3 regions of the Desulfobotulus sapovorans DSM 2055 genome follow, and region 1 is predicted to be linked to each of the others. Evidence: predicted binding sites of a transcription regulator. Region 1 holds the regulator's gene; each other region holds the start of a gene.
The links. Region 1 encodes sigma-54, which starts transcription at its own class of promoters, with help from an activator protein. Its sites were predicted from a motif close to TNTGGCACANTTTCTGCTNT; they were not measured.
Positions count from the first base shown of each region.

Region 1 (10,337 bases):
ATAAGGATATCGTCCGCTGTTCTGCGGGGGTGGCCTCTTCCATGGATCAAAGGGATATGACGGTGCTGGGGCGGAGGATCACAGCCATTTACCAGAAAAAAAACAGCAAGGTGGTACATCTGCCAAGGCCGGGTTACCGGTTTAATCTGAACTCTCTCGACTGTATCTGGAGCGGAGAGGACAGGTGGTCTCTTTTTGCCGGTTCGGATCGATCCCAGCCTTTGCTTGCGGATGTGGATATTCTGGAGGCCGTTGCCTTTGGGGTCTGGAATGGTCTGTATACGCGTATGGGGATACGCATGGAGCCGAATCCTTCCAGTGTTACCTTGCAGGAAATTATCAATCTTTCTGAAAAGGTAAAGGATCTTTTCGGATATTGCGATGTGGCTGACAGGGATGCGGATATTTTTTTGAGGGCGGAATATTTTACCAAAGTGTTGGTGGTTATCAGTTTTGAAAAGAATCCCTATGAGAAAGACATCAATGATCTTGGGGTTATTTTTGCCAATGCCTGGGGAGAATTGTTTGTCCGCAGATTTTATTCTCCCTTTACCCTGAATGCTTTTTTAAAAGAGCAGAGGGTTTCCAATTCCGGTCTTGAGGTGCATTATTATCTGCAACGGAACGCATCCTATTATGAAAAAATTATTGAGCGTACCAAGCGGCTTACGGCTCTTTCTCTGGAGTCTGGAAGTCGGTAGGGGGCGGGAGCTTTCCGTCGGTTTTCTTGCCTTCTGACTTCCCGGAGATGTGGAATTTTGAACTTGCCGTAGAACGGCCAAAGAAGGGTGTAATGTATAAAAGCCTTGCGGAACAGGCCCGTGCCAGCCTTGAAGAGATGATTGTTTTTAATGAACTGGAAGATGGGGTGCTTTATTCGGAAAAGCAGCTGGCTGTGCATATTGGCCTTGGCCGTACGCCTGTACGCGAGGCGCTGCAACGTCTTGCCCATGACCGTATGGTGACCATTCATCCCCGTAAGGGGGTGCAGGTGGTCGGTCTGACGATCACGGATCAGTTACGTATCCTTGAAGTCCGTCGTGCTATTGAAGGCGCCTGTGTGCATCATGCGGCCATGCGGGCCACGGAAGGACAGAAACAGCGGATGCGGGGGCTGGCGGATGGTCTTCTGATGGCGGCATTACAGGATGAGGATACAGCTGTGCTGGGGTTTCTGAGAGAAATTCATGAATGTCTGGTGGAGGCCACCCAGAATCTTTTTTTTGCTCAGGCCATGAGTCCCCTCCTGAGTCTTTCGCGGCGTTTCTGGTTTATGAACAAGGATATGCAGGATTCAAGAACCGGTGCACTTTTGTATCAGAAAATTCTGTATGCCGTATGCGGGGGAGATTGCGATCAGGCGGCTTTGGCGTCCCAGGTTTTGATGGATTACCTGAGAACCTTTGCTGAAAAGGAAAAGGCAGGTACGTGAAACAAGAATAACATGCGGGGATGGATTTCCGGGTGTAAAGAACTGGCGTCCCCAAGGGGATTCGAACCCCTGTCGCCGGCGTGAAAGGCCGGTGTCCTGGACCGGGCTAGACGATGGGGACGCATATGGTGGTGGGGGGAGGATTTGAACCTCCGAAGGCTTGGCCGACAGATTTACAGTCTGTTCCCTTTGACCACTCGGGAACCCCACCGGGATAAATTTTTGAGATAAATATGAAGAGTCAGGAGAGAATAAGGATGGTACCGAAGGCCGGATTTGAACCGGCACGGGTTTTCCCACTGCGCCCTCAACACAGCGTGTCTACCAATTCTTCCTCTTCGGCACATTTTTGGCGTCCCCAAGGGGATTCGAACCCCTGTCGCCGGCGTGAAAGGCCGGTGTCCTGGACCGGGCTAGACGATGGGGACGCATATGGTGGTGGGGGGAGGATTTGAACCTCCGAAGGCTTGGCCGACAGATTTACAGTCTGTTCCCTTTGACCACTCGGGAACCCCACCGGGATACTGAGGATACTGCTTTATTTTGGTACCGAAGGCCGGATTTGAACCGGCACGGGTCTCCCCACTGCGCCCTCAACACAGCGTGTCTACCAATTCCACCACTTCGGCATAAGACTAATCTGTACTTTTTTCCTGGACAAAGGGTTCCTGACTGCTTGTTGCGGGCATGATGGAATCCACCCGTTTATTCCCGGAAACCCAAGCAAGGCTCAAGGATGTCAACATGAACAAAATGGCTATGCTGGTTGTTATCTTGCCAATGAGACTTTGTCCACCAGAGGCTCCAAGAAGAGCCTGGCTGGAGCCGCTTCCAAATGCAGCACCCATTTCTGCACCTTTTCCTGCCTGCAACAACACAATGACAATAAGGCTGAGACAGGCAAAAATATGTAGAATAACGAGCAGTGTCGTCATGATAAAAATCCGTTTCTGATCAAGGCAAGAAAGGTTTCAGGTTCCAGGCTTGCGCCTCCTACAAGGGCACCATCGACATCCTCTAAGGAAATTAAATCCTTGATATTGGATGATTTAACGCTGCCACCATACAGAATCCGAATGCGCTTTGCAAGGTCTTTTTCAAAGCAATCGGCCAGTATTTTCCGCAAATGGGCATGAACATCCTGAACCTGATCTGTCCGGGCTGTTTTCCCTGTCCCGATGGCCCATACAGGCTCATACGCCAGAACAAGAAAAGCAGCATCGGCTACGGAGAGGCCTTTTACCGCTTCACGGAGCTGTTTGTCAAGCACTTTAAATGTGAGGCCCTCATTTCTTTCCTGTTCGCTTTCTCCGATGCAGAGAATGGGGTGCATTCCCTCTCCGATAACCGCCTTGACCTTGCGGGCTATGAGGGCATCTTCCTCCCCGGCGTACTGACGGCGCTCTGAATGCCCGACAATGACAAAGGTACAGCCGCAGGCCTTGAGCATAGGGGCGGAGACTTCTCCCGTAAAGGCTCCCATGGCTTCACTGTGCACATTCTGGGCGGCGAGGAAAAGGGGGGTTCCGGTCAGGGCCTTTTCCGTGGCTGGCAGTGCCGGGAAGGTGGGAGCCAGTACAATGTCTGCACCTGGCAGAACAGTGCTGAGATCCTGTGCGATGATGGCCGCATCCTGCGCCGACTCTGCGGGCGTTTTGTGCATTTTCCAGTTGGCCACAATGAGTGGTTTACGATCCATTTTCCAGCCCCTTTTTTTTTGCGATCAGATCTGTTTTCCCATGTAAGCGGCAAGATCCACCATGCGCTGGGAATAGCCGGTTTCATTGTCGTACCAGGCCAGAACCTTCACCATGTCTTCGCCCATGGTTTCCGTTGTGGGAGCATCCACGATGGAGGACAGGGTGCAGCCATTGAAATCCATGGAAACCAGGGGTTTTTCCTCAAAACCCAGTATGCCCTTCAGGGTACCTTCGCTGGCAGCCTTGAGTGCCGCATTCACATCGGCTTTGCTGAGTCCTTTGCGTTCCGTATTCACCACAAGGTCAATCATGGAGACATTGGGCGTGGGAACACGAATGGAAAGACCGTTGAGCTTACCCTGAAGGCTGGGGAGTACGAGACCTACGGCCTTGGCTGCACCGGTGGTGGTGGGCACCATGGAAAGCCCGGCAGCCCTGGCCCTGCGCAGATCTTTGTGGGGAAAATCCAGGATACGCTGATCTCCCGTATAGGAGTGGATGGTGGTCATAAGGCCTTGGCGGATGCCGAAGGTTTCCATCAGAACCTTGGCCACAGGAGCCAGGCAGTTGGTGGTACAGGAGGCATTGGAAACGATGATGTGTTTTGACGGATCAAAGGTTTCTTCATTGACGCCCATGACAAAGGTGGCATCCGGATTTTTACCGGGTGCGGAAATGATAACTCTTTTGGCGCCGGCCCTGATGTGGGATGCAGCTTTTTCCCGATCCACAAAAGCCCCCGTGCACTCGGCAACAATATCAATACCCAGATCCTTCCAGGGGAGTTCTGTGGGATCTTTTTCAGCGAAGAAGGGGATGGTGCGACCATTAACCACAATGGCACCCTCCCTGGCTTCTATTTGGGCATTGAGCCTGCCGTGTACGGAGTCATAGCTGAGCAGATGGGCCATGGTTTCCGGCGTGGTCAGGTCATTGATGGCGACAATTTCGACTTCCGGGTGATTCAGGGCACAACGGAACACCACACGACCGATGCGTCCCAGGCCGTTGATGGCGACTTTGATACTCATGCTTCCTCCTTAAGGGGTTTTATCGGTGAAATTTTCCATCAGGTTTTTCATCATATTGATGGCATCAATACCGCCGGGATAGTAGCGTTTGCGGATGCCTGTACTTTTAAAACCCTGTTTCCGGTAAAAGGCCAGGGCAGCGTCATTGCTGCTGGCAACTTCAAGAAAAAGGGCAGGAGATTCGGATTGTTTTGCCCAGTCATGCAGCGTGTCCATGAGAAGACTGGCCAAGCCTCTGTGCTGACGGTCTGGCCGGACGGCGATTTTGAGGATTTCGATCCCATCCGTCACCCGTCTGCAACAAAGGTATGCCAGAAGATTTTTTCGGGATTTTTCGATGAGAATACGACAGAAAGTCTGTGGAACACCCTGTTCTGCCATGAAATCCTCGAGACTCCAGGGGTGGCTGAACACAAGGTTTTCAAGGTCTGCCACATCGGCAAGATCCTCTTCCTCCATGGCACGGATATCGATATCATCCCTTCTGGGCACTGCGGGGAGTTCCTTTCAGCAGGCCACTGGCCAGGGTGATGCTGCGTTTGCCATGGGCTTCCAGCTGGATTCCGATTTCGTGGATGGGCACACGTTTTCTGAGGCTGATGGCCCGGATCAGCAGGGGAAGGTTTACACCGCTGATCACTTCAATGCGGCCTTCTTCCAGGAAGGAATAGCTGAGGTTGGAAGGGCTGCCGCCAAACATGTCTGTGAGGATGAGAAGTCCTTCACCGCTATCCAGTTTTTTCAGGGTTTCGGCGATGGTTTTACGTATGCTGTCAGCATCTTCCCGGATATTGACGGATACGGGAACAACATTCTCCGGCTTTTCCCCCAGGATGAATTCTGCGGCCTCAATGAGGGCTTGGCCCAGTTGGCAGTGGGTGACAACGGCAATTCCAATCATAAAAATAATTCCCCGTTTAAGGGTTGGGTATCAGGTGGAAGCGGACTGGCGGAGAATGTCTCGGTGGGAAATTCCGATCTGGCCGACCCGCCCCTGCAGATACTCGAAGATACGGCGGGTGATGGCCACGGATCTGTGGCGCCCGCCGGTACAGCCTATGCCCAGGGTGAGATAGGCTTTGCCCTCTCTTTTATACAAAGGGATCAAATAGTCAAGGAGGTCGAGGTACTTTTGCAGAAAGATCCGGCACTCTTCCTGGCGGAGGATGAAATCCCGTACAGCGGGATCTTCTCCGGTAAGATCCCGCAGTTCCGGTGTGAAATAAGGGTTGGGCAGAAAGCGGACATCCATGAGCAGATCCATGTTCCGGGGCAGACCATATTTGAAGCCAAAACTCAAAAGATCAATCCTTAAGGTATCCGTGGAGATGCAGTGCTGGGCAATGCCCATGATCAGCGCCTTGAGATCATGCACTGTGGTGTCGGACGTATCAATGACATAGTCGGCCCTGTCCTTGAGGGGGGCCATGTAGCGGATCTCTGTCTGGATACTGGTGAGAAGGGAGGTACCCTGGGAAAGGGGATGCTGACGCCGGGTCTGGCTGAAGCGGGTCAGGAGCACATCTTCACGGCTGTCCAGGAAAATGAGTTGCAATTCCCAGTTCTGTATACGAATTTCATCAAAAATTTCAGCATGTTTTCCGATAAAATCCCTTTCCCGGATATCCATGACAAAGCCCAGACCGTTGTAGTCGGACGTGCCACTGTGAATGCGCAACTCCAGAAATTTGGGAAGAAGACTTACGGGAAGATTGTCCACACAGTAGAAGCCCGCATCTTCCAGGGCTGCGGCAGCGGTGCTTTTCCCGGATCCAGAAAGGCCTGTAACAACAATGATTTTTCCTTTTGTGTGCATTGTACCGTCAGTTTTTTAGGGTTACCCTGTTTGCTGCTCAGGTTGTCAGGGTGAGTGGGGATGTGAACCGGTCTTTATTCGATGAAAGGGAAAATTTTGTGTGCAGCTACCAGGAGTTCTGCCGTAAGGTTGCGTGCTAAAAATTTTCATCCAGAGGGGCGATGATTTCCCGGATGCTTTTTGGATCTGAAGCCCTGCGCAGTTCCGCCTTGAAGTCGGACTGGCGCAGCATCTTTGAAATTCGGGCCAGTATCTGGAGATGCACTCCTTTTTCAGAGGTCGGTGTCAAAATCATAAAAAAAAGATGTACCGGCCTTTCGTCTAAGGCATCAAAGGGAATGCCTCTGCGGCTTTTACCAAAAACAAGGGCAGGGTGTTGGAGGGTGTCCAGTTTGCCGTGGGGGATGGCCACGCCTTCCCCAATGCCGGTACTGCCCAGTCTTTCCCTTTCCAGGAGAACGCGGAGCAGCGTCTCTTCAGGAATGTGGAAGGTTTTGCAGATGGGCGAGCAGAGTTCTTCCAGGGCGGCCATTTTGTTTCTGGCCTGTAGATCCGTAAGAATATGTTCCTGGGGCAGCAATTCCAGGATTTTCATGGCAGTAACCTTAGGGCAAGTTTGTTGGAGAGGCTGGCGTTTTCAAATTCGCAAATGGGATCCGGTGCCCAGGTGGACACCCGCAGGGGGTGTCCACATCTGCCTGTATACCCGGTCAGGAGATCAGGCATCAGGCTGTATCAGACCCAGACTGCCATCTTTCCGCCTGTACAGTACATGCACCCTTTCTGTTCCGGCATCCGTATAGACGATGAAGTCTCTGTCCGAGAGCTCCAGCTGCATGGCCGCTTCTTCGGTTCCCATGGGTTTGAAGGGCATGGATTCCACAACAATAGCCGTATTTCCGGAGATCTTTTCCTCGTCACTGCGGTCTTCGGCCAGGGTTTCCGCTGCTATTGCCGCTTCTGCGCCTTTGATGCCTTCCCGGGATACGGGGCGTTTTTCCCGTATCTTTTCCTTGGTTCTGCGGATCTGGGTTTTGAGCTTGTCCACCAGAAGATCCAGGCTGGCATACATGTTTTCCGATTCTTCCTTTGCCTGAAAACTCAGCTGATCGCAGGTAATGCGCACTTCTGCAATGTGCCGGAGTTTCTCCACAGAGAGAACCACCTGAGCTTCCGCCGGGCTGTCAAACTGTTTGTCCAGCCGGGAGAGCTTATTTGCGGCGTAGGACTTCAGTGCTTCGGAGGGATCAATGTTTTTGAAGGTCACGGATGTCTTCATGGGCTGCCTCCTCATCAGTATTGTCTGCGTTTGCTGGACGGAAGAATTTTGAGAATATCCCTGTATTTCGCTATGGTTCTTCTTGCAATGCGGATGTTGTGTTCCTCTTCAAGGATGCTTGCAAGCTTGATGTCGCTGTAGGGTTCCGCCGGATCTTCATTTTCCACAAGCTGTTTGATTTTTTCAAGCACACTGATGGAGGCCATGGCCTCACCTTCCACCCGGTTGATGGAACTGTTGAAAAAATATTTCAGCTCAAAGAGTCCCTGGGGGGTATAGGCATATTTGTTGGTGGTTACCCGGCTGATGGTGGACTCGTGCATCTGGATATCCTGGGCCACATCCCGGAGTACCATGGGTTTGAGGTGGGCGATACCCTTTTCAAAAAAATCCCGCTGGAAGCGTACAATGCTTTCCATGACACTGCATATGGTTTTTTGTCTTTGCTGGATACTTTTGATCAGCCAGGAGGCGGAACGCATTTTTTCCTGGAGGTACTCCTTGGTTTCTCCTGAAATTTTTTCTCCCGTTCGCATGGCTTTTTTGTAGTAGGGGTTGATGTGCAGTCTCGGCATGCCATCGTCATTGAGGGAAACCACAAAATCATCGTTGTGCTTGTAAACGTAAATGTCCGGTGTGATGTAAACCGGAGACTCATCGTGAAATTCCCTGCCCGGCTTGGGCTCCAGAGAACGGATCAGGGTGACGGCGGCAATGACGGTGTCCAGATCCAGTTTAAGGCTCTTGGCAATGGCCTTAAAATTTTTGTTCTCCAGATTTTTCAGGTGATAGAGAATGATTTTTTCCACCACACCCAGTTCAAGCCCCAGTCTGCGTATCTGAAGGAGGAGGCATTCCTTGAGACTGCGGGCGGCGATTCCCGGAGGGTCGAAGGACTGCACCAGGGCAAGGGCTTCCTCGGCCTTGTCCTCGGAAGTACCGGAACTGCGGATGATGTCGTCAAGGTCGGCATCCAGATAGCCGTCCGTATTGATATTCCCGATGATGAGGCTGGCAAGCTCACGTGCCTGGGGTTCTGGATCGGTCATGGAAAGCTGCCAGAGGAGGTGACCCTGAAGTGTTTCCTTGCTGGAAACGAAATTTTCGTACCGGGTCGCTTCCTTTTCTTCGGATTCAAAGTGTACCCGGCCTGCACTGCTGTATTCATCGAGATAGGCGTCCCAGTCTGTCTCCGGATCCACCTTTTCCCCGATTTCCACTTCCTGAAGACCGCTTTCATCGGCAGGGGCTGTTTCCGCCGGATCCGGTGCATCTGAATCCGGTGCATCCATCCTTTCTTCCAGGGCTGGATTCTGCTCCATTTCCTGCTGTATGGCGTCCACGAGTTCCAGCCGGGAAAGCTGTAGCAGTTTGATGGCCTGCTGCAGCTGTGGCGTCATGACCAGTTGCTGGCTGAGCTTGAGTTGCTGTCGGAGTTCTATGGCCATGTTATAACCGGAATCCGTCTCCTAAATAGGTTTTTCTGGCAATGGGACTGGCAGCGATCTCTGCGGGAGACCCCGAATCCACCACCTTGCCAGAATGCAGAATATAGGCCGTATCACATACGCCCAGGGTTTCCCGTACATTGTGGTCTGAGATCAGAACACCGATATCCCTCTGGCTGAGGTAGGTAATGATCTGCTGAATGTCATTCACGGCCAGAGGATCCACACCCGCAAAGGGTTCGTCCAGCAGGATGAACGCTGGATCTGTGGACAGAACCCTTGCAATTTCAAGCCTTCTGCGTTCTCCACCGGAAAGAACGGCAGCTTTCTGATGGGCAAGATGGGCAATCCCCAGTTCTTCAAGGAGGGCATGCGCCTTTTCCTGTCTTGCCGTACTTCCCATATCAAGATTTTCAAGGATGATCAAAAGGTTATCCCTTACAGAAAGTTTCCTGAATATGGAAGCTTCCTGGGGCAGGTAGCCGATTCCGTGACGTGCCCGCATGTACATGGGATAATCTGTCAGATCCTGATCGTCAAGAAAAACTCTCCCCCCATCCGGCCGGATGAGTCCTACGGCCATATAGAAGGTGGTGGTTTTACCTGCACCATTTGGGCCGAGCAGGCCAATGACCTGCCGACTTTCCACATTCATGGAGACGCCGTCCACCACTTTTCTGTCTCCGTAGCGTTTTTCCAGTTGTTCCAACCGCAAGACGGGCATGGCTATTGTTCTCCAGAAATCAGAAGGGCATGGAAGGGGACGTGCCCTTTTCCTGTAAAAGGGTGCCGGAAACCCCCCCGGAAAATTCCACCTCACCACTTTTACGGTTCATGCGGATGGCCGGCCCCTGCAGCACATGGCCCTGGCGCTCCAGTCGGGCAGGGGATCCGGTAAGGGTGATGGTGTCGTCTGCTGCCACAAAAATGGCCCGTTCGCCCCAGGCTCTGCCGTTGGGATGGGTTATCTGAACATCCCCTTCAGCAATCAGTGTATGGATGGACATCGGGGACTCTTCGTTGTTTTGATTCTGTATCAGGCTGGCTTTGCCACGATAGTGGATGATAACAGAATCTGCCTTGAGATCCATATCCGTGTGCTGGATGTGAACCTTTTTCTTGAGGGTGAGGGTCTGGGCAGGATTGTCCCAGTGCTGATAAAGGGACTGGGACATGACGGCTGTCGGTGGGCTGCCTTGCAGGGTGTACTGGAGGGTTGAGGGCAGCTTGTCAGAGCCTTCAACCTGCATGTTTTCCAGGCTGTGTTCATAAAAAATTTTATTTCCGGTGATCTTGATATCCGGATTCATGAAGACGGCGGGGTTTCCCTCAAGCAGGAGTTTCTGGCCCTTGCTTTCATAGCGTGCTTTTTCTGAGCTTGTACTGAAATCCTTGTAGTGCAGACGTACCTGGCCTTCGGCTTCAAGACTTTCGATATTCTGTTCCGAGAAAGCTTCCTCCATTTTTTCGGAGTGAAAGCGGATGCGCAGGCTGTCCGCATGGATACCCGCTTCTTTTCCGAAAATCCGGGCGTCCCCTTTCATGCGGATTTCCCTGGATCCGTTTTCATATTCCATCTGGGAGCTTTCAAAGTTGATGGAAAGAAGATCGGCCTGTGCAGGGACGGGTCT
Region 1 covers NZ_JCANVJ010000009.1:62,843-73,179, reverse strand. The annotation lists gene BR04_RS08725 (class I adenylate cyclase domain-containing protein) at 1-701, shown strand, start outside; gene BR04_RS08720 (GntR family transcriptional regulator) at 794-1,432, shown strand; tRNA gene BR04_RS08715 (tRNA-Glu) at 1,476-1,553, opposite strand; tRNA gene BR04_RS08710 (tRNA-Tyr) at 1,559-1,643, opposite strand; tRNA gene BR04_RS08705 (tRNA-Leu) at 1,691-1,775, opposite strand; tRNA gene BR04_RS08700 (tRNA-Glu) at 1,783-1,860, opposite strand; tRNA gene BR04_RS08695 (tRNA-Tyr) at 1,866-1,950, opposite strand; tRNA gene BR04_RS08690 (tRNA-Leu) at 1,977-2,061, opposite strand; gene secG (preprotein translocase subunit SecG) at 2,068-2,367, opposite strand; gene tpiA (triose-phosphate isomerase) at 2,364-3,131, opposite strand; gene gap (type I glyceraldehyde-3-phosphate dehydrogenase) at 3,156-4,163, opposite strand; gene rimI (ribosomal protein S18-alanine N-acetyltransferase) at 4,173-4,655, opposite strand; gene BR04_RS08665 (PTS sugar transporter subunit IIA) at 4,639-5,064, opposite strand; gene rapZ (RNase adapter RapZ) at 5,095-5,979, opposite strand; gene BR04_RS08655 (PTS sugar transporter subunit IIA) at 6,116-6,574, opposite strand; gene hpf (ribosome hibernation-promoting factor, HPF/YfiA family) at 6,698-7,258, opposite strand; gene rpoN (RNA polymerase factor sigma-54) at 7,273-8,706, opposite strand; gene lptB (LPS export ABC transporter ATP-binding protein) at 8,708-9,430, opposite strand; gene BR04_RS08635 (LptA/OstA family protein) at 9,450-10,337, opposite strand, start outside.

Region 2 (10,337 bases), on a different contig from region 1:
GTTGAGGGCTTCTTCCAGATCGCCGGGGGCGTTGGGGATGTTGACCAGCTCTTCGGGCGGCAGGTCGTAGATGTTCTTGTCCATGGGATCGCCCGGATCAAGCTTGTTCTGGATGCCGTCGATCATGGCCATGAGCAGGGCGGAGAAGGCCATGTAGCCGTTGCAGGAGGGATCCGGAGTCCGGAACTCGATGCGGCGGGCCTTGGGCGAATCGCTGCCGATGGGAATACGGATGGCAGCGGAACGGTTTCTGCCGGAATAGGCGATGTTGATGGGTGCTTCAAAACCCGGCACCAGACGCTTGTAGGAGTTGGTGGTGGGGTTGGTGATGGCGCAGAGGGCCCGGGCGTGTTTCATAATGCCGCCAATGGCCCAGAGGGCTTCCTGGGAAAGACCTGCATAGCCGTTGCCGGCAAAGAGGGGCTTGCCTTCCTTCCAGATGGAGGCGTGGATGTGCATACCGGAACCATTGTCCCCAAAGAGGGGCTTGGGCATGAAGGTCACGGTCTGTCCGTTCTGGTAGGCCACGTTTTTCAGCACATACTTGAACCAGGCCAGCTGATCGCCCATTTCCAGAAGAGACTTGAAGCGCATGTCGATTTCGCACTGTCCGCCCGTGGCCACCTCGTGGTGATGGCATTCCATCTCAATGCCCACATTCTGGAGGGTCAGCAGCATTTCAGAGCGCAGATCCTGAAGCTTGTCCAGGGGAGGCAGGGGGAAATAGCCTTCCTTGGAGCGGGGCTTATACCCCAGGTTGGGGCCTTCATCCCGGCCCGTGTTCCAGGTGGCGGACTTGGAGTCAATGCGGTAGAAGGAGGACTGCTGGGTGGATTCGTAGCGGATGTCATCAAAGATGAAAAATTCCGGTTCCGGTCCCATGAAGCAGGTATCGCCGATGCCTGTAGATTTGAGATAGGCTTCCGCCTTGGCAGCAATGTGACGGGGATCCCGGCTGTAGGGTTCTTTGGTGATGGGGTCTGCGATGTTGCCGATGAGCACCAGGGTCGTGTGCTTGAAAAAGGGGTCGATCTTGGCGGTTTTGGCATCGGGAATCACCAGCATGTCCGAAGATTCAATGCCCTGCCAGCCACGGATGGAAGAGCCGTCAAAGCCAAAACCGTTTTCAAAGGTGGATTCATCCAGCTCGCTCAAGGGGTAGGAACAGTGCTGCCAGGTACCGGGGAAATCCATGAAGCGGACGTCCACCATTTTCACATTGTTTTCCTTGGCAAAGGCCAGAACTTCTTTCGGGGTCATGATACTTCTCCTTATCAGTTTCTTCTCTGGGGTCGGATGGGCAGAAAAGCCAGAATCTTTCCGCCTCTTGTTCTCTGATGCCTTAAAAAAACAGTTTTTTCAGATGGCGTCGGCACCCGTTTCTCCGGTACGTACCCGCACCACGGATTCCACGGGCATGACAAAAATCTTGCCGTCACCGATTTTGTCCGTCACGGCCGCCTTGCGGATGACTTCCACCACTTCTTCCGCCCTTGCTGCGGGCAGAACAATCTCGATTTTTACCTTGGGAATGAAATCCACCACATATTCCGCTCCCCGGTAGATTTCCTTGTGACCTTTCTGTCGCCCGTAGCCTTTGACTTCGGAGATGGTCATGCCTTGGATGCCGATTTCATTCAGGGCTTCCTTCACGTCATCGAGCTTGAAGGGTTTGATGATGGCCTCAATCTTTTTCATGGATGAGCTCCTTTCTTCAGACATTTTTATGGGCATGCGTTGTTCTGGCAGGCCTTCCTTACCGGGCTGCCGGAAGGAAGGCGCAGTATCAGAGGGTGTATCCGACCTCGCTGTGCTGGGAGAGATCCAACCCCTGGAGTTCCTCTTCCGGGCTGACGCGCAGGCCGATGAAGCGGTCGATCAGCTTCAGGATAATCAGCGAACCTACCAGAGAAAACGCAATCACTGCAAGGGCGTCGATGAGCTGAATGCCCAGCTGCGCCGGGTTTCCGTAAAAGAGACCATCCGCACCGTTGGGGTTGATGGCAAGAGAGGCGAAAAGTCCCGTGGCCAGAGCCCCCCAGAGTCCGCCCACACCGTGGATGGCCACCACATCCAGGGCATCATCGTACCCGAAGCGGGTTTTCATGCGGATGGCCACACAGCAGAGCACGCCTGCCACAAGCCCGATGAGGAGGGCAGCCATGGGGCTGACAAAGCCCGCAGCCGGAGTGATGGCCACAAGACCGGCCACGGCACCGGAGGCTGCGCCCAGAGCCGTGGGCTTGCCATGGCTCTTCCATTCATAGATCAGCCAGGAGAAGGCAGCGGCGCCTGCGGCGACCTGTGTGGTCATGAAGGCATTGGCTGCAATGCCGTCTGCGGCCAGGGCACTGCCCGCATTGAAGCCGAACCAGCCCAGCCAGAGGATTCCTGCCCCCATCACCGTCATGGAGACGTTGTGGGGCGGCATGGCTTCTTTGCCCCAGCCTCTGCGGGGCCTGATGACAATGGCCGCCGCCAGGGCCGCCACGGCGGAGTTGATGTGGATGACCGTACCGCCCGCAAAGTCCAGGGTGCCGTGCCCTCCGATCCAGCCCCCTCCCCAGACCCAGTGGCATACGGGGAGGTAGATGAAGGTGATCCAGAAGAAGGTGAAGACGAGGAAGGCGGAAAAACGGATGCGCTCGGCAAAGGCACCGGTGATCAGGGCCGCTGTGATGACGGCGAACATCAGCTGAAAGGCGCAGAAGAGAATATGGGGAATGGTATCCGAGTAAGGGCCTGCACCCGCATCCACGCCCTGAAGGAAAAGAAACTCCAGGTTGCCGATGAAGCCGCCCACATCCGTGCCAAAGGCCAGGGTGTAGCCGTAGGTCACCCAGATGAGGGTAACCAGTCCAAGACAGATGAAGCTCTGTAAAATGGTGGACAGTACATTGCGGGAGCGCACCAGACCACCGTAAAAGAGGGCAAGGCCGGGGGTCATGAACATGACAAGGGCAGTTGCAATGAGCATAAAAGCGGTATCTCCGGTATCCATCAGATTCTCCTTTTAATTTCAGAAAAAAGCGGGACAGACATGCTGTTTTTTGGGGTCAGGGTTGAACAGCCCATCTTTTTCCCTCCTTTCTGAGGGGTTAGCGTATCCGGATGGATTCTGAAACCTGGCTCATGCATCGGGCAGAACGTTGCGCACCGTCTGCCGGATCAGGGCTTCCTGCTCCGGTGAATCCATCTTTTCTCCGTCAAAATCCCGGACGTAGAACACATCCACCACCTGATCCACCTTGGTGGCGATTTTGGCGCTTTTGACATCCAGTCTGCACCGGAAAAGTGCGCTGGTCAGCCGGAACAGCAGTCCCGGAAAATCGTAGGTATGTACTTCCACAATGGTGTAGAAGCTGGAACTCTCGTTGTCGATGCGGATCACCGGCGGCTCCACGGGCAGGCCTTTTCGGGAGCGGATCACCGGAGGGCTTGCCGCGATGGAGCCGATTTCGATTCTGCCGCTGAGAAGATCTGCAAGATCTTTTCTGGTCTTTTCCCAGACTTCCTCCTCAAACATCTGATCTGGCGGGGGCTTGAGGATGAAGAGGTTGGCTGCGGATCCGTCCTTCCAGCCGTAGATGCGGGCATCGAGGATATCAATGCGGTTCAGGGTGAAGGCCCCTGCGGCTCTGGAAAAGAATCCGGGCTTGTCTTCGGCATGGATGAGCACCCTGCGGAGATTGGCGTCCGGGCAGCGTTCAATATGCCAGGCAAAGGAGGCGTCGCTCCGTTGCATCCTCAGGCGCAGATGGGTGCGGATGTCCGCCACGGAAAGCTCCAGCAGGTAGGCGGGCGGCATTCCCGTGATGAGGGTTTTCATGACCGGGTACTCGGTATCCGATGCTTCTTCCAGAATGCGATACTGTTTTTCCTCAATGCGGTCCACGGCCCTTTCGTCGGCAAGATCGCCCTTTTCCAGCATTTTCAGAATTTTGAAATAGAGGCTGGTGAGCAGGCTTGCCGTCCAGTCGTTCCAGGCCTTGGGGCCGGTGGATACGGAATCCGCAACGGTCAGGAGAAAGAGCATGCGCAGGCGTTCCGGTTCCCGGATTTTCATGGCACAGGCGATGACCGTCTCTTCATCGTTGATGTCCCGGCGTGTGGCGGCTTTGATGAGAAAAAGGTGTTCCTGTACAAGAAAGATAACGGTGTCCACATAATCCGAGCGCAGGCCCAGACGGCTGAGGATCAGCCGGGTTCTTTCGGCTCCAGCGCTGCTGTGATCCTCACTGGAAACCCCCTTGCCGATGTCGTGGAGCAGGGCTCCCCAGAGCAGGAGACGCTTGTTTTTGATCTCCTGGAAGGTCTCGTGATAGAGCTTGCCATGGGTCAGGGAAATCTGATCCGGACTTAAGGAAAAACCTGCGGTGGTCTGCACCGTACGCAGGGAATGCTTGGCGACAGGATAGAGGTGATACTTGTTGTACTGGATACGGCTGATAATGGAGGCGAACTCCGGAATCAGCCGGGTCAGAAGCCCTGTGGCCTGCATTTCGTTCAGGGGGTGGTAGTCAAAGGCCGGAATGGCCAGAATTTTTTCAAACATCTTGACCACATCCCTGCGAGAGCAGAGCGCCGTATCGAGAAGGTAGCCCATTTCCCGCACAATGCGCTTGGCCTCTGCGGAAAGGGGCAGGCGTTTCGCACCGCTTTCCTGAAAGATGGCCATGAGCAGTTCCGGCTGTTTCAGGACGGTCTTGATGTCATCAAAGCCCAGCATTCCCTTGTGCACCACCAGACCGGGAATTTTTGTGTTTTTGTGATACCTGCGTTTCAGGCCCAGTTTCTGTTCGTGTCCCACCTCATCTAAGAGCATGAGCAGGTGCTGTTTGATGAAATCCATTTCCATGTGCAGGGCACCCAGAAAACGTTCCACCGCCGTCATACCGTCCTCTGCGGCAAAGCCCAGGGTTTCGGCAAGACGTATCTGATGCTCAAAGTACAGCTGGTCACACTTTCTGCCCGTGATGTGGTGCAGGTGGTTGCGCACCTTCCAGATAAAGGCCAGGGCGTTTTTCAGATGATGAAATTCTTCCCAGGAAAGGTAGCCGTTGTATTCGAGATCTCTGGGTTCTTTCAGGTGAAATTTTACCCGGCCCAGCCAGAGCATGGTGTGGTAATCCCTTAAGCCCCCCTGTCCCAGCTTGAGGTTCGGCTCCAGAAGATGGGTGGAATCCCCGAACTGCTCATGGCGTTTGCGGTTGCCCTCCACCAGCCAGCCCATGATTTTTTTGGGATGGGAGACCACAAAGCGGGCCCGGAGTTTTTCCATGAGGGTCATGAACAGAGGTGACATGCCGCAGATAAAGCGGGCGTCCAGAATGGCCGTCAGCACCTCAAGATCCTGGGAGGCGAGGTGGAGGCATTCGTCAATGGCGCGGGTGGCATGGCCCACCTCAAGGCCGATATCCCAGAGGGGATAGATCACTTCCTGGATCAGGGCTTCGGCGGTTTCGGGGACTTCATTTTCAAAGAGAAAGAGGATGTCCACATCGGAATGGATGCACTGCTCCATGCGGCCGTATCCGCCCAGGGCGATGATGGCATAGGGATTGCGGTCAATGCCCATGCGGGGCCCCACATCACTGCGGGTAAAGCTCTCCCAGAAATACGCATCAATAAGGGCGGCATGGCGGACAAGAAAATCATCGGCCTGACCCTCCAGGTATTCCTGGATCAGCGCCCTGCGCCTTTCCTGCAAGACCCGGACTGCGGATAAATTTTGGGGGGACTTGTCTTTTGTCATGGTCGCATCACCTTTCTGGCGTATACTAAAAGCAAGGTATGTGCCACATTGCTTTTTATTTCATAAAATATTGAAACTATAGTATTTATTTTATTTTTAAGGCGGAGGGCTTTCTGTGGATTCACTTCAAAAATGTAAGAACACAGGGAGAGGAAAATGACATTTTTGTTTCCATGCCTGGGAAGCCCTGGAAAAATATCCCATGGACGGCCTGACCTCTCATGATTTGGGGGAGAAGGCAAGCCTCAAAACGGGATCCCTCAATCCGCCCCTCGGATGCTGGCCCGCTGTCCGCCCCATGGATGCTGACGCTGCGCCTCATCACAGATCCACGGGCCGTGGCGGAGCATGGTGGTATTGACAGTCTTGTTGGGGGGGCGCTGGGATTTTTAGCAACAACAGGGGAGGGGCTTATCAAAAGTGCCCGACGGATGGCTTGACCTTTCAGGATTCGGGGTATATGGCAAGCCCCAAAAAAGGCATAAAACGTCCATGACCCGGCAGAGGGGCCAGCCTGTTTTATTTGCCGCTTTCCCGAAACCCCAAGGCCGAGGTTGTCCATGGAACCCCTCTCCCCTTTCATGCAAGCCCAGATTCCGCGTCTTCTGAAACGTTTCTGTCTTGTCTGTCATGCTGAAGACTGCTGTATGCACTACGCCCTGCAACGCCGTGAGGATGGAAAAGAAATTTCAAAGGAGCTGACCCTTTCCATCAATGCCTTTTCCCATGAAATTCATGTCAGTAAATTTTATCCGGAACTGTACAGGGAAACCCGCTGTCACTATCTTTCCGCAGCCTGTCTTTTTCTCATGACCCAGCATTTTGGCCATTTCTACGGGCTGGATGAGGGCTGGGGGCTGTATCTGGACGCCGAGCCCTCGGTGTTTGAGGATTTTTACGCAAAACTTCAGGATTTTGATTTTCATACCGAGCAGTCGGCAAGGATGGGTACCCTGGCCGTCCGTGCCCATTATGTTCCCTTTGAAGTTGAGACGGAAGTGGTTCAGGTGCTCTGAGCGGCAGCAGGGGCATGGTATGTAAAAAAGGGTGGTCTTCCTGTATGGGAAAACCACCCTTTTTTTATTTTATGCAAAGCCGGGGAAGATCAGGGGCGAAGGATCAGATGACACCCTGAGCGATCATGGCTTTGGCCACCTTGATGAAGCCTGCGATGTTGGCACCTTTGACATAGTTGCCTTCGTCACCGAACTGCTTGGCCGCATCCCAGGCATTGTCATGGATGCTCTTCATGATGCCCTTGAGCTTGGCGTCCACTTCTTCGCGGCTCCAGGAAAGACGCATGGAGTTCTGGGTCATTTCCAGGCCGGAGGTGGCAACACCGCCAGCATTGGCCGCCTTGCCGGGCCCATAGAGCACTTTGTTGGCCAGGAAGACATCCACGGCTTCCGGGGTGCTGGGCATGTTGGCCCCTTCAGCCACCACTTTGCAGCCGTTCTTGACCAGGAGGGCGGCCTCTTCTCCGGAAACTTCGTTCTGGGTGGCGGAGGGGAAGGCGCAGTCCACAGGAACACTCCAGGGACGTTCGCCGGGGGTGAAGGTGGCCTTGGGGTATTTCTTGAGGTATTCCTGAATGCGGCCCCGTTTTACGTTCTTCAGTTCCATGACAAAGGCCAGTTTTTCAGCATCAATGCCGTCTGCGTCATAGATGAAGCCGTTGGAATCGGAGAAGGTTACGGGCTTGGCACCCAGCTCCAGGAGTTTTTCCGCCGTGTACTGGGCCACGTTGCCGGAACCGGAGATGGAGCAGACCTTGCCTTTGAAGCCATCGCCCTTCTGGGCCAGCATGTTTTCCGCAAAATAAACGCAGCCGTAGCCTGTGGCTTCGGGACGGATGAGAGAACCACCGAAGGGAATTCCCTTGCCGGTCAGAACGCCGGTGAAGTGATTCACAATACGCTTGTACTGGCCGAACATATAGCCGACTTCGCGACCGCCTACGCCGATATCGCCAGCGGGAACGTCGGTATCCGGGCCGATGTGGCGGTAGAGTTCGGTCATGAAGCTCTGGCAGAAGCGCATGATTTCGCCTTCGCTCTTGCCATGGGGATGGAAGTCGGAACCACCCTTTCCGCCGCCCATGGGCAGGGTGGTCAGACTGTTTTTGAAGACCTGCTCAAAGCCAAGAAATTTCAAAATTGAAAGATTTACCGAAGAATGGAAGCGAAGGCCGCCCTTGTAGGGGCCGATGGCGCTGTTGAACTGAACCCGGAAGCCCCGGTTCACACAGACCTTGCCTGCATCGTTCACCCAGGGCACCCGGAAAATGATGACCCGCTCCGGTTCCGTAACGCGCTCCAGAATGGCGTTTTCCTGGATCTCCGGCATCTCAGATACAACAGGCTCAAGGCTTTCAAGCACTTCATGCACAGCCTGAAGGAACTCGGGCTCATGTCCACTTCTGGTTTTTACCTGGTTCAGCACGTCCTGAATATAGGCGTTTCCCATTCCCATCTCCTTTTTGGGCAGCTTTCGTTCCCGCAGCGTTCTGCCGGAATTTCCCCGCCGTTTTATGGTGAATAACGTTGTTTGACAGCGGGCGAACCTAACATTTTTGAATTTTTTTGTACAGATTTACATGATACTTTTTTTGTCTTGCCGTGATAAAATTTTGTATTTCGTTAAAAATCAATATTTTGATGCTTGATTCGTTGTTGTGCCCTGTTTGGGAAAAACAGAATAAAAAAGGGTTCCCTGCAAAAAACTTCTTTGCAGGGAACCCAACAAGGCTTAACAACAGGTTTTTTTATACAGATGCCTCTGTCCGACACACAGGGGCTTGGGATTTTATGGCATAAAAGCCAAAAAAGTAAGAATCAGCCCATTTCTGCGTGGAATGCCTGAAGGCTCTGTACCGCCTCCTTGCCTTCCCTGCGTGCGGCAATCCCCTTTGCCGCAGCCAGGGCCGCAGCCGGGGTGGTGATATAGGGTACCTTGAAGCGGATGGCAGCCTTGCGGATATAGGAATCATCGTGCTGGCTTTGCCTTCCGGAGGGCGTGTTCACCAGAAGCTGGATCTCGTTGTTTTTAATGGCATCGGCAATGTGGGGACGGCCCTCATGGAGCTTGAGGATCAGCTCCGCAGGAATGGCGTTTTTCGTAAGAAAGGCCTGGGAGCCCCGTGTGGCAAGAATCCGGAAACCCAGGGTGTGGAAAAGACGGGCTGCCTCCAGAATATCCTTTTTGTCCTGTTCCGCCACGGTGATGAGCACTGTCCCTTCCAGGGGAAGGGAGGCGTTGGCGGCTTCTTCTGCCTTGAAAAAGGCAAGTCCCGGAGAATGGGCAAGCCCCAGCACTTCGCCGGTGGAGCGCATTTCGGGGCCCAGTATGGGATCCACCTCCGGGAACATGGAGAAGGGGAAGACCGCCTCCTTGACCCCGAAATGGGAATACACTGCGGGTTTCAGACCCATATCCCCTATCTTTTCTCCCAGCATGGCCCGAACGGCAAGGCGGGCCATGGGAATGGCGCAGACCTTGGAAACGAGAGGCACGGTGCGGCTGGCCCTGGGATTGGCTTCGAGAATATAGACCGTATCATCGGCAATGGCGTACTGGATGTTCATGAGTCCCACAACGCCCATCTCTACGGCGATTTTTCGGGTATAGGCTTCGATGGTCTCAACATGGCGGGGGGGGATGGAAACGGGGGGAATCACGCAGGCGGAATCCCCGGAATGCACGCCCGCCATTTCGATGTGCTCCATCACCGCAGGCACAAAGGCATTCTGGCCGTCACAGATGGCATCCGCCTCTGCTTCCGTGGCGTTTTCAAGGAAACGGTCGATGAGAATGGGCCGCTCCGGAGAAACATCCACGGCTTTCTGCAGATACTCCTTGAGCGTGCTTTCATCATGCACCACTTCCATGGCCCGTCCGCCCAGCACATAGGAGGGCCGTACCATGAGGGGATAGCCGATGCGTTCTGCAATGGCGATGGCTTCTTCTTCCGTGGCCGCCATGCCGGAGTCCGGCTGGGGAATGCCGAGACGCTGCATCATGGCGTTGAAAAGCGCCCGGTCTTCGGCCATGTCGATGGTGGAAGGCGGGGTTCCCAGAATGGGGACGCCTGCGGTCTCCAGCTCCCTTGCGATATTGAGCGGTGTCTGACCGCCGAACTGCACCACAACGCCCTCGCAGCCTTCCTTTTCATAGATGGACAGCACGTCTTCCACCGTAAGGGGTTCAAAATAGAGCTTGTCCGAGGTGTCATAGTCCGTGGATACGGTCTCGGGATTGCAGTTGACCATGATGGTCTCATACCCCGCATCCTTCAGGGCAAAGGCCGTGTGCACGCAGCAGTAGTCGAACTCGATGCCCTGGCCGATGCGGTTGGGCCCGCCGCCCAGTACCATCACCTTTTTGCGGGAAGAAACGGGCACGGTGTCTGTTGCATGGTAGGTGGAATAATAATAGGCTGCATTTTCAACGCCGCTTACGGGTACAGCCTCCCATCCGGACTTCAGGCCCAGCTTTCTGCGCTGCTCCCGGATTTTTTCTTCCGGAATGGCCAGAAGTTTTGCCAGATACCTGTCTGCAAATCCGTCCTTTTTCGCCTGGATGA
Region 2 covers NZ_JCANVJ010000004.1:144,005-154,341, reverse strand. The annotation lists gene glnA (type I glutamate--ammonia ligase) at 1-1,260, opposite strand, end outside; gene BR04_RS05685 (P-II family nitrogen regulator) at 1,360-1,698, opposite strand; gene BR04_RS05680 (ammonium transporter) at 1,787-3,001, opposite strand; gene glnD ([protein-PII] uridylyltransferase) at 3,131-5,755, opposite strand; gene BR04_RS05670 (hypothetical protein) at 5,977-6,195, shown strand; gene BR04_RS05665 (hypothetical protein) at 6,316-6,771, shown strand; gene gdhA (NADP-specific glutamate dehydrogenase) at 6,875-8,206, opposite strand; gene carB (carbamoyl-phosphate synthase large subunit) at 8,590-10,337, opposite strand, start outside.
Region 2: the regulator sigma-54 is predicted to act here: its motif matches at 5,784-5,803, upstream of glnD ([protein-PII] uridylyltransferase).

Region 3 (10,337 bases), on a different contig from region 1:
GTAATTCTTGTACACTTTGTGATAGGCTTCGGGAACGCGTACTTTTCCGGCATCAAACTCGCATCCGGCATCACTGATCTTCTGAAGGGGCAGAATTTCCTTGATGGCCAGGTTGCGGGCCTCGGTAACGATCAGGTCGATGGTTTTTTTGTTGAAATCGGAAAAGCTTTCGTTTTTGGCCAGTTCAGCCACTTCAAATTGTTCATGGAGGACAAAATCCACATCGCGACGGTCGGCAATCAGTTGGGCCATTGGAATCTCCTTTTGAACGGGTGATGTTTGGGTTTTTAAGTAAAGCGGTGTGCCCTGTACGGCAACACCGCCTGTGTGCAGGCATGGTTTTACTGTGAAGCGGGATATTCCCGGAATCTGCGGGAAAGCCCTTTTTCGGTCAGATCGGCGACCGGCCCCCTCCTTTATGGTGGTACAGAGCCAGGGCTTCGTTTCTTGTACAAACGATGACCCAACCGTAAAACCATGTTTTGCACTTTTTTGCAATGCTCTTCATGCAGATAAGGGTTTCCATGTTTTACAGGCGCATGGAGTTTGTTGAATTTTATGCGCTTTTCAGCATCAGATCCGGTACGGCAATGCGATTCTTCCGGTCGCCTGCCCTCCAGATGCCCATTTTACGGGCCTCTTCAATCAGTTCATCCCGGAAATCCGGATGGGCGATGGAGATCAGGGCTTCGGCCCGTTCCCAGGTGGATTTTCCCTTGAGATTCACCTTGCCGTATTCGGTCACCACCCAGTGGGTCACGGTACGGGGAACGGTGATGATGGAGCCGGGGCTGAAGGTGGGCCGGATGCGGGAAACCAGTTCCCCATTTTTCCCTTTGGTGGTGGAGGAAAGACAGATAAAGCTTTTGCCTCCGGGAGCATGATAGGCGCCAAAGGTATAGTCGAACTGACCGCCGGTTCCGGAAATATGGCGGGAACCGGAAGACTCGCTGGAAACCTGACCGAAAAGATCCACTTCCACCGCATTGTTGATGGCCACCATTCTGTCGTTCATGGAGACATTGGCGGGCTTGTTGACCAGATCCACGGAATAACTGGCGCAGAAGGGGTTTTTGTCAAGGAAATCATAGAGTTTTTGAGAGCCTAAGGCAAAGGTATAAGCCATTTTACCGGGGCAGTATTTGGTATATTTGCAGGTGATGCGTCCGGCCTCAAACATATCCACAAAGGAGTCGGCCAGCATTTCCGTATGAACGCCGAGATCCTTCAGATCCGATTCCGCGATCATTTTCCCAACGGCATTGGGCATGCCGCCGATGCCGAGCTGGATGCAGGAACCATCATGGATTTCTTCCATGATGAGCCTTGCGATGCGACCGTCAATCTCCGAAGGGGCTGCGGAAGGAAGCTGGAAAAGGGGTTTGTGCTCAGATTCCACAATGAGATCCACCTCATCAATGTGGATGCCCTCATTGAAGCCGCCATAACAGTGGGGGATATTGCGGTTGATTTCCACGATGACCTTTTTGGCCCGCTTGGCGGTGGCCATATGGATGGAGTTGGAAGAACCGAAATTGAAGTATCCCCTGGAGTCCATGGGGGCGACAGCTACGCAGAATACGTCCGAATTGATAACGTCATAGTGACCGGGGCCTTCGTGGAACAGGAAGGGCACATAGAAACAGTTGCCCGCGTCGTGGAGTTTGCGGTCGCCTCCGGAAAAATGCCAGTTGTTGTAGATAAAACGGGTTGCTGTGGGGTCAGCTTTGGCCACGGCGGCCAGTCCCGGATAGGTCATGGCGCGGACTTTAACATCTTCCAGCTCATTGACACGGGCAGCAAGGGCAGCATCCAGGGTGACGGGCGCACAGGCAAAGTTACCGTAATCGACCCAGTCTCCGGACTGAATGTGACGGACGGCTTCTTCGGGACTGCACATCTTTTTTTTATAGGCTTCCTGGTAGGGGGTCATGTTTCCTCCTTGGTGTTCTGTGGCGCGGCCCGCCGCGGGTTGGTTTCGGGTTTCCGGTACCTGTTGTTTGTTCCAGCTTTAACTGCGAGCTTCGTGCCAGGATGTAAAAAAACCAGGAAAATAAGAGTGTTTTTTATAAGTTCTTGATTTGTCTTATGTAAAAATTGTTGCAGCATGGCGGGACGGGGCAGGGTGATGGGGGAAGCCGGGGAGAAGCAGAAAAGGAAGGTGGGGTGTTTTGACCCCACCCCCTGAAAAGACCGTGGTGGATTGGATATGAAAACAGTGTTTTGTGGGGCTATGTGGTTTTTTTACCCCAATGTGGGCATACTTACCCACTCCGCCTCAGTCGAGCTGAAAATGGCGCAGTTTGGTAAACAGGGTTTTGCGGTGGATGCCCAGGGCTTCGGCGGTTTTCCCCTTGTGCCACTGGTGCTTTTTCAGGATCCGGAGTAAGAATTCCCGTTCACAGTGTTCCATGGCCTGGCGCAGATCCAGGTTCTCGGGGATCTCCTCGTAAGGGCTTTTTTCCGTAAAGCCCCTTTCCGTGTCTTCCATGCCGGGAAAGTCGATTTTTTTGAGGGTAAGGTAGCGGTGCAGGGTGTTTTGCAGCTCCCGGACATTGCCCGGCCAGTCGTAGGCGACAAAGGCTTCCGTGATCTGGGCCGGTACGGTGAGGGGAAGGGGTTCCTTTTCCTGAAACGCTTTGATGAAGTGATCCATGAGCAGGGGAATGTCTTCCTTTCGTTTGCGCAGGGGGGGCAGGTGGATGGGGATGATGTGGATGCGGTAGAAAAAATCTTCCCGCATCAGATTTTTGCGCACATGCTCCCGGAGATCCCGGTTGGTGGCGGCGACGATCCGGACATCACTTTCCCTGCGTACCGCAGCCCCCACGGGGGTGTAGCCGCCCCCCTCAATCGCCCGGAGCAGTTTGACCTGCATGGTCAAAGGAAATTCTCCGATTTCATCGAGAAAGAGGGTGCCCCCGTCGGCCATTTCCATATAGCCCTTTTTATCGTTCACCGCACCGGTGAAGGCCCCCCGGACATGACCGAAAAATTCGCTTTCCAGAAGGTTTTCCGGGATGGCACCGCAGTTGACCACCACAAAGGCCTTGTCCCGTCTCGGGCTGTTTTCATGGATGGCCTGGGCCACCAGTTCCTTGCCCGTTCCCGACTCTCCCAGAATGATGACATTGGCCGAGGAGGCGGAAGCCTTGAGGATCAGGTCATAGACATCCTGCATTTTGGCGCTTTTTCCGATGATCCTGCCGAACTTGTAACGATCCCGCAGTCCTGAGCGCAGGAGGGTATTTTCCTGTTGCAGCGAGGCTTCCCGCTCTTTGAGGGCAGCTTCCGCTTCCTTTCTCTGGGTGATGTCCATGAGAATGACCTGGATACGATCCACCTGGCCGTTGCTGTCAAAAATGGGAGAATTGACGGCATAAAACCATTGTGCCCTGCCAGAGCAGTGAATTTCCATGCGCAGGGTCTCTCCGGAAAAGACCCTTTCTCTCACGTCTATGGTGAAAAGCGCCTCCAGATCGGGAAGGGCATCCAGACAGAGGGTGCCTGTGGGATCCATTCCGGTGCGTTCCACCAGAAGACGGTTCATGTAGCGGATGCGCATGTCCCGGGTATAGACGAAGATGAAGCCCTCGAAATTCTCGATGATGGCATTGAGCTGGGATTCCCTCTGGCGTAGGGCATTTTCCGCCTGCTTGCGGGTGGTGATGTCCAGGAAGGAGGCAATGCTGCGCTGGGTGCCCTGGATGACCCCCACCTTCATGTAGATGTCCATGATGCGGCCATGGCGGTCTGTGATGCGGCATTCGTATTCCGTGGGTACCCGGTTTCCGGGTTTGCGCCGACCGTAGTGGTACTGCTGCATACGATCCCTGTCTTCGGGAACAATGAATTCCGACCAGCGTTTTTTGCCCTGGATGTCCTCCCTGCTGAAGCCCGTCATTTCCTGAAAGCGGGCGTTGGCGCAGGTAATGGTCATGTCTTCTTCAATGATGATGGTACCCGTTCCCGTGTTCTCGAAAACGGTCTTGTACATGCGCAGATGCTCATAGGTGGACATGTTTCTGTGCAGCACCTGGGCGATGCGGCCTGTCATGTCCGCAATCTGCTGGAGAAGATCCAGGGACAGTCCCTTTTTCCGGGGGACTTCCATGACCATGGTACCCTGGGGAAGTTTTTCCGTATGGGCCAGGGGAAAAAAAAGGGATTCCTCTTCATTGCCCATGCTGTGGCGTGGCACAAGGGCGACGGAGGCAAGGGCCATGTTTCTTGCGATATGGATTTCTGCTTCGCCAAGAAAGTCGCCCAGAACTCTGGCTTTTTCGGCGGCATGGAGGAGATCGTGACAGAGCTGCATCATAAGGGGTTTCCTCAGGAGACTGGTGGGATGAAGACCTGGGGTTTTTCCGTTTCCGGAAGGGTTTCCACGTACAGGGAACGACTGGGGAAGGCAAAACCGGCTCCTTCTTCTTCCACAATGGCCTTGATGACGAAGGCCAGGTGTTCCTTGGCCGCCAGCCATTCGCCCCAGAGCGTGGTTCGGGTGAAGCAGTAGACCATCAGGTCGATGGAAGAGTCGGAGAAACGGTCAATCCGTACAAAGAGGGGCACTTCGGGCGGCCTGGCGAAGTTGTCATTTTCCAGAAGATGGTTTTCAATGCGGTCGCGGATACGGCGCAGGGCGTGCAGGGTGGTGCGGTATTCGAGACCGATCATCCAGTAGATGCGCCTGTGGCTCATGGCGGAAAAATTTGTCAGTGTATTGTCGGAAAGGCGGCTGTTGGGTACAAAGACCGGAGCCTTGTCAAAGCGGCGGATGCGGGTGGAACGGAAACCGATCTGTTCCACGGTGCCTTCCACCACGCCTTCCACATGAATCCAGTCTCCTGTGCCAAAGCGTCGTTCGGTAAGAATCAGGATACCGGAGATGAGGTTTTTGAACAGATCCTGGGCGCCCAGGGCAACGGCCACGCCAAAAAGGCCAAAGCCTGCCAGTATGGGGCCCACCCTGATGCCCCACATCTCAAGGATGGTGGCGGCACCGATGACCATGATGGCAATCCGGAGGGCTTTCTGGAGCCAGTCCATCAGGGCCTGACCAATGTGTCCCTTCAGGTTGTGAAATACCCTGAAGACGGGAGAGGTGGCGGAGTGCAGTGCCCAGAAAATCATGAAGGTGACCATGGAACGGATGACTCTCTCCGAAAAATCTGCGGCAGCCCCTTCCAGTTCCAGAAAACGCAGGGAAAAGAAGATGCCGAGGATGATGGGCAGCAGGCGTACGGGGGGTTCCAGGGAGGCAACGATCTCGTCGTCAAGGCGCGTGTCTGTTTTGGCACTGAGCCGTTTTAAATGATGAAGCGCCCAGTGCACCACCGTGCGTCTCAGCATGAGAAAGAAAATCAGAATCCCCGCAGCGGCCAGATAACGGATGACGGGAACTCCCAGAAAGCCATGGTGCCAGACATCCATCACCACACTGAAAAATGCATTGAAGGATGACAGCAGGGTCATGATCGATTGTTTCAAGGAATCCATAGGGCCTCCCGCATGGTGCCCCCGGACAGGGGGCAGGGTTCAGAAAGAGGCTGGCAGTATAGGGGGCGGAGCCTTTCAGGTCAAGGAGGCCTGTTTTGGAGAATACCATGTTTTTCGGGGATGATTTCTGGCTTGCGGGCCTTTTTGTTTCTTCTTTTGTGGCGGCCACCCTGCTTCCCGGTGCTTCGGAAGTCCTGCTGGCGGGCGGGCTTCTTGCGGGCAGGGAGCCTGTGAGTGCCGTTTTTGTGGCCACCCTTGGCAACATGCTGGGGGCTGTCACCACCTTTTTTCTGGGAAAGTTTCTGGGCCAGGGTGCGGGACGTTTTGTGGGGATCTCCGAAGAAAAACGTCGGCGTGCAGGGATCTGGCTGTCCCGTTACGGATCCTGGCTGCTCCTTTTTTCCTGGCTGCCCGTTCTGGGCGATCCCCTGGTTTTTGCCGCAGGGCTGGTACGCCTTCCTGTGGCACTCTTTATGCTGTTCACCCTCATCGGGAAGCTGATCCGCTATGCGCTGGTGGCCTGGCTGACCCTTGGGGCCGAGACCCTGATGGCCTGTACCCTGTAGAAAGGTAAGGATAACGCCCATGAATCAGGATGACAGGGCAAGTTTGCGGAACCGTGCGGAAACGGCGGAGTCCGATGCCCGGTTTTATCGCATGATCTTTGAGAAATCCACGGCTCCCACCATTGTGATTGAAGCCGATTTTGTCATCAGCCGCATCAATGAACGGGTGGAAGAGCTGCTGGGCTATTCCAAGGAAGAGATTGAGGGGAAGATTGCCTGGCAGCGTTTTGTGGTGCAGGAGGATCTGGAGCGTATGGTGCGCTACCACCACCTGAGACGTCAGGACGCTTCGGCAGCGCCGGGGGAGTATGAATGCCGCCTCATGAACCGGGACGGTCAGGTGCATGACATCCTGATCAAGCTGGATATGATCCGGGGAACCACCACCAGTGTCGCCACCCTGGTCAATGTCACGGCGGAAAAGGAGGTGGTGAAAACCTTGCGGCAGCGGGAAGCGGAATTCCGGGCCATTGTGGAACATTTTACGGGCTACCTTTATACCTGTCACAGGGATTACCGTCTGGCTTATATCAACGCTCCCCTTGCGGAAAGAACGGGCAGGGAGGGTTCCGCAGCCCCCTGTTATGCGGTGGTGTACAACCGGGATACGCCTTGTCCCTGGTGTGAAAATGCCGGGGTTTTTTCCGGAAAGACCGTCAGTGTGGAGCGTCTGGATGCGCTGGATGAGCGCTGGTACAGCGTTGTCACCACCCCCATTTATGGAGAGGACGGGGCGGTGCTGCTGCGGCAGACGGTGATGGTGGATGTGACGGAACGCAAGATGGCCGAAGAGCGCATCCGCTCCCGTGCAGCCCTGCTGCTGGAGGAAAATCAGCGGTTGAAATCCAGCATGAAAGACCGCTACCGCTTTCATGGGATTGTGGGGAAAAGCCCTGAAATGCAGGCGGTTTATGACCGTATCCTTCAGGCCGCGGGCAGTGCGGCTGCTGTGGTGATCCGGGGAGAATCCGGTACCGGAAAGGAGCTGGTGGCCCAGGCCATCCATGCCCTGAGCCAGCGGGCCCGTCAGCCCTTTGTTCCCGTCAACTGCGGTGCCATTCCCGAAAGTCTTATGGAAAGCGAGTTTTTCGGTTACCGGAAGGGGGCCTTCACCGGTGCGAATACGGACAAGAAGGGGCTTCTGGAACTGGCTCACGGGGGCACCCTTTTTCTGGATGAGGTGGGGGAAATTCCCCTTTCCATGCAGGTCAAACTTCTGCGGGCCCTGGAGGGTAACGGATTCCGGGCTTTGGGGGGCAGGGAAAACATCAGGCCGGATATCCGGATCATTGCCGCCACCCACAGAAACATGGAGTCCATGGTGGCCGATGGCCGTATGCGTCAGGATTTTTTTTACAGGCTGCACATCATTCCCATTTATCTGCCTCCCCTGCGGGAGCGGAAGTCTGACATTGCCCTTCTGGTGGAGCATTTTCTGGAGGCCATGGAAGGGGAAGGGGGGCAGCAGGGCGTGGATGCCCGCACCATGGACGCCTTTATCCGCTATGACTGGCCCGGCAATGTGCGGGAACTGCAAAATGCGCTGCAACGTTACATGACCCTGGGGAGTCTGGATCTTTCCATCGGAAAAGAGGCCGGGGAAGAGGGAGAGGCTGCTGCTTCCCTGAACCTGAAGGAAAGGCTGGAGCTTCATGAACGGGAGCTGATTCTGGAAACCCTGAAAACCTGTAAGGGACACAGGGGACGGACGGCGGAAATTCTGGGGGTGGATCGCAGAACCTTAGAACGGAAGATGCAGCGCTACGGGTTGAGGGAAGGGTTTGCGGCAGAAATGTCGTAGTATGCGGCATCGGTGTCGCATGCCTGAAAAAGCCCCGTAATCCGGCCTTTCGGATATAAACAGTGTTTGTCTGGAGGGGCAGGTATGCGGCAGGGGTGCCGCAGGCGTGGAGGCTCTCCGGAAGACAGAAGTTTCAGGAAGGTACAACTTCCTGAAACTTCTGTTTTTTTATCTGTGGCACACGGCTTGCAATTGTCTGGAATCACCTAAGGAGAACAGGCCGCCCTTAAGCGGCGCAAACCCTATGAAGGAGGATACCATGGACATACAGGCCCTTTACCGCGCAAAACTTGTATCTGCTGAAAAGGCCGTATCCATCGTCCGTTCCGGACAGTGGGTGGATTACGGCAACTTCCTCTGTGCTCCCCTGACCCTGGATGCGGCCCTTGCCCGAAGGGCAAAGGAGCTTGAAGAAGTCAAGGTGCGTGCCGTGGGCTTCCCCGGTCTTGCAGCCGTTGCCATGGCGGAGCCGGGTGGCGGACATTTTATTTATAACAACTGGCATTTTACGGGGGGAGACCGCATTCTCCACGACAAGGGCCTGTGCAGCTATATCCCCATTCTCTACCACGAAGGTCCCCGATACTATGCCAGGGATATTGAAACCGATATCTTTTTTGTACGCTGCGCCCCCATGGACGCGAACGGTTTTTTCAATTACGGGGTTGCAAACTCCGTACAGCGGGCCCAGGCGGAAAGTGCCCGTACCATCGTGGTGGAAGTGAACAGCAGCATGCCCGTATGCCATGGAGGATACGATGAAGCCCTGCATATTTCCGAGGTGGATTTTATCGTTGAGTCCGACAATGCCCCCATGTTCAGTCTGAAGGAGCCTGCGGTTTCCCCGGAAGACATGAAGATCGCAGAGCATGTGGTGGGCAGGATTCCCGACGGTGCCTGTCTTCAGCTCGGGATCGGCGGACTGCCCAATGCCATTGGCCGTATGATTGCGGATTCCGGTATCCGTGATATTGGTGTGCATACGGAAATGCTTGTGGACAGCTACCTTGACATGTACGAGGCGGGCCGCATCACAGGCCGCTACAAGCGGGATCTGCCCGGCAAAATGACCTATACCTTTGCCCTGGGAACCCAGCGTCTCTATGACTTTCTGCACCACAATCCCCTCTGTGCCAGCTATCCCGTGGACTACGTGAACACCCCGGCCCGTATTGCGGCCAATCCCAGGGCGGTTTCCATCAACAATGCCGTGGAAGTGGATCTCTATGGTCAGATTTCCAGCGAGTCTTCGGGAGTACGTCAGATTTCCGGAACGGGCGGGCAGTTCGATTTCGCCTTTGGCTGTTACCATTCCGAAGGCGGCCAGAGCTTCATCTGTCTGCGTTCCACCACAACGGACAAGGCGGGCAACCGCAAGTCCCGCATCCGGGCCACCCTGGAGCCCGGTACCATCGTCACCCTGCCGAGAACCGTCACCCACTGGGTTGTCACAGAACATGGCATGGCCAATCTCAAGGGCAAAAGCACCTGGGAACGGGCCGAAGCCCTCATCGGTATCGCCCATCCGGACTACAGGGATGAGCTGATGCGTGAGGCGGCAGCCATGAATATCTGGAAGCGGAAACTTCACGTTTCCGGCTATCCCTCCGAGTTGCGCATGGCCGTATGAGGCAAAAGGGCTTTATAGGGTTGGCCCTTTCTCTCCCGAGCCGGGAATCTCTCCCCGATCTCCCCCCATCTCTCCGAGGTTGGGGAGAATTCCCGGCAATTTTTTCAACCCCTGTTCCGAAACCCCTCCTGAACCGAATCCCGTCATCCCAGGTGTCTGATTTCTCTGCGTCCGCCATGCGGATGGTGCTGGCTCGGGTATGGGGAGGTCTTTTTACCGCCTGACTGTGATCGCTGTTCATTCTGGCGATCCGGAATATGTTCACGAAAATCATGCAAAGGGGGCATCATGGAAACACGGTACGAAGAGGGAAAACTTCCCAATCGCTGGCTGGTCGTTGCGGGTTCCATTCTCATGCAGCTCAGTCTGGGGGCCATTTATACCTGGAGTCTTTTCAACAGGCCGCTTGTGGAGAAATTCGGCTGGACATCCGGGGACACGGTTTTCACCTTTTCCATCACCCTGGCCAGCTTTTCCGTGGCCGTTATTTTTGCAGGACGGCTTCAGGACAAGATCGGGCCGCGCAGGGTGGCCATGGCCGGGGGAATTCTCACCGGCCTGGGGGTGGCACTGGCAAGCTTTGCCACCAGTGTCTCCTTTCTCTATCTCACCTACGGCGTGATCGCCGGTATCGGTATCGGTGCCGCCTATGTGACGCCTCTCGCCACCTGCGTGAAGTGGTTCCCTGAAAAACGGGGTCTGATCACGGGCCTTGTACTGGCGGCTCTGGGTGTGGGGGGGATGCTGTTCAAGCCTGTTATTCTGATCTTTATTGGAAAATTCGGCGTGTCCCAGGCCTTCCTCTATCTGGGCTGTATTTATGGGCTGCTGCTCCTTCTCG
Region 3 covers NZ_JCANVJ010000006.1:51,135-61,471, reverse strand. The annotation lists gene BR04_RS06760 (acyl-CoA dehydrogenase) at 1-252, opposite strand, end outside; gene BR04_RS06755 (acetyl-CoA hydrolase/transferase family protein) at 557-1,933, opposite strand; gene BR04_RS06750 (sigma 54-interacting transcriptional regulator) at 2,279-4,321, opposite strand; gene BR04_RS06745 (mechanosensitive ion channel family protein) at 4,333-5,499, opposite strand; gene BR04_RS06740 (YqaA family protein) at 5,595-6,065, shown strand; gene BR04_RS06735 (sigma 54-interacting transcriptional regulator) at 6,085-7,866, shown strand; gene BR04_RS06730 (acetyl-CoA hydrolase/transferase family protein) at 8,126-9,496, shown strand; gene BR04_RS06725 (L-lactate MFS transporter) at 9,785-10,337, shown strand, end outside.
Region 3: the regulator sigma-54 is predicted to act here: its motif matches at 8,040-8,059, upstream of BR04_RS06730 (acetyl-CoA hydrolase/transferase family protein).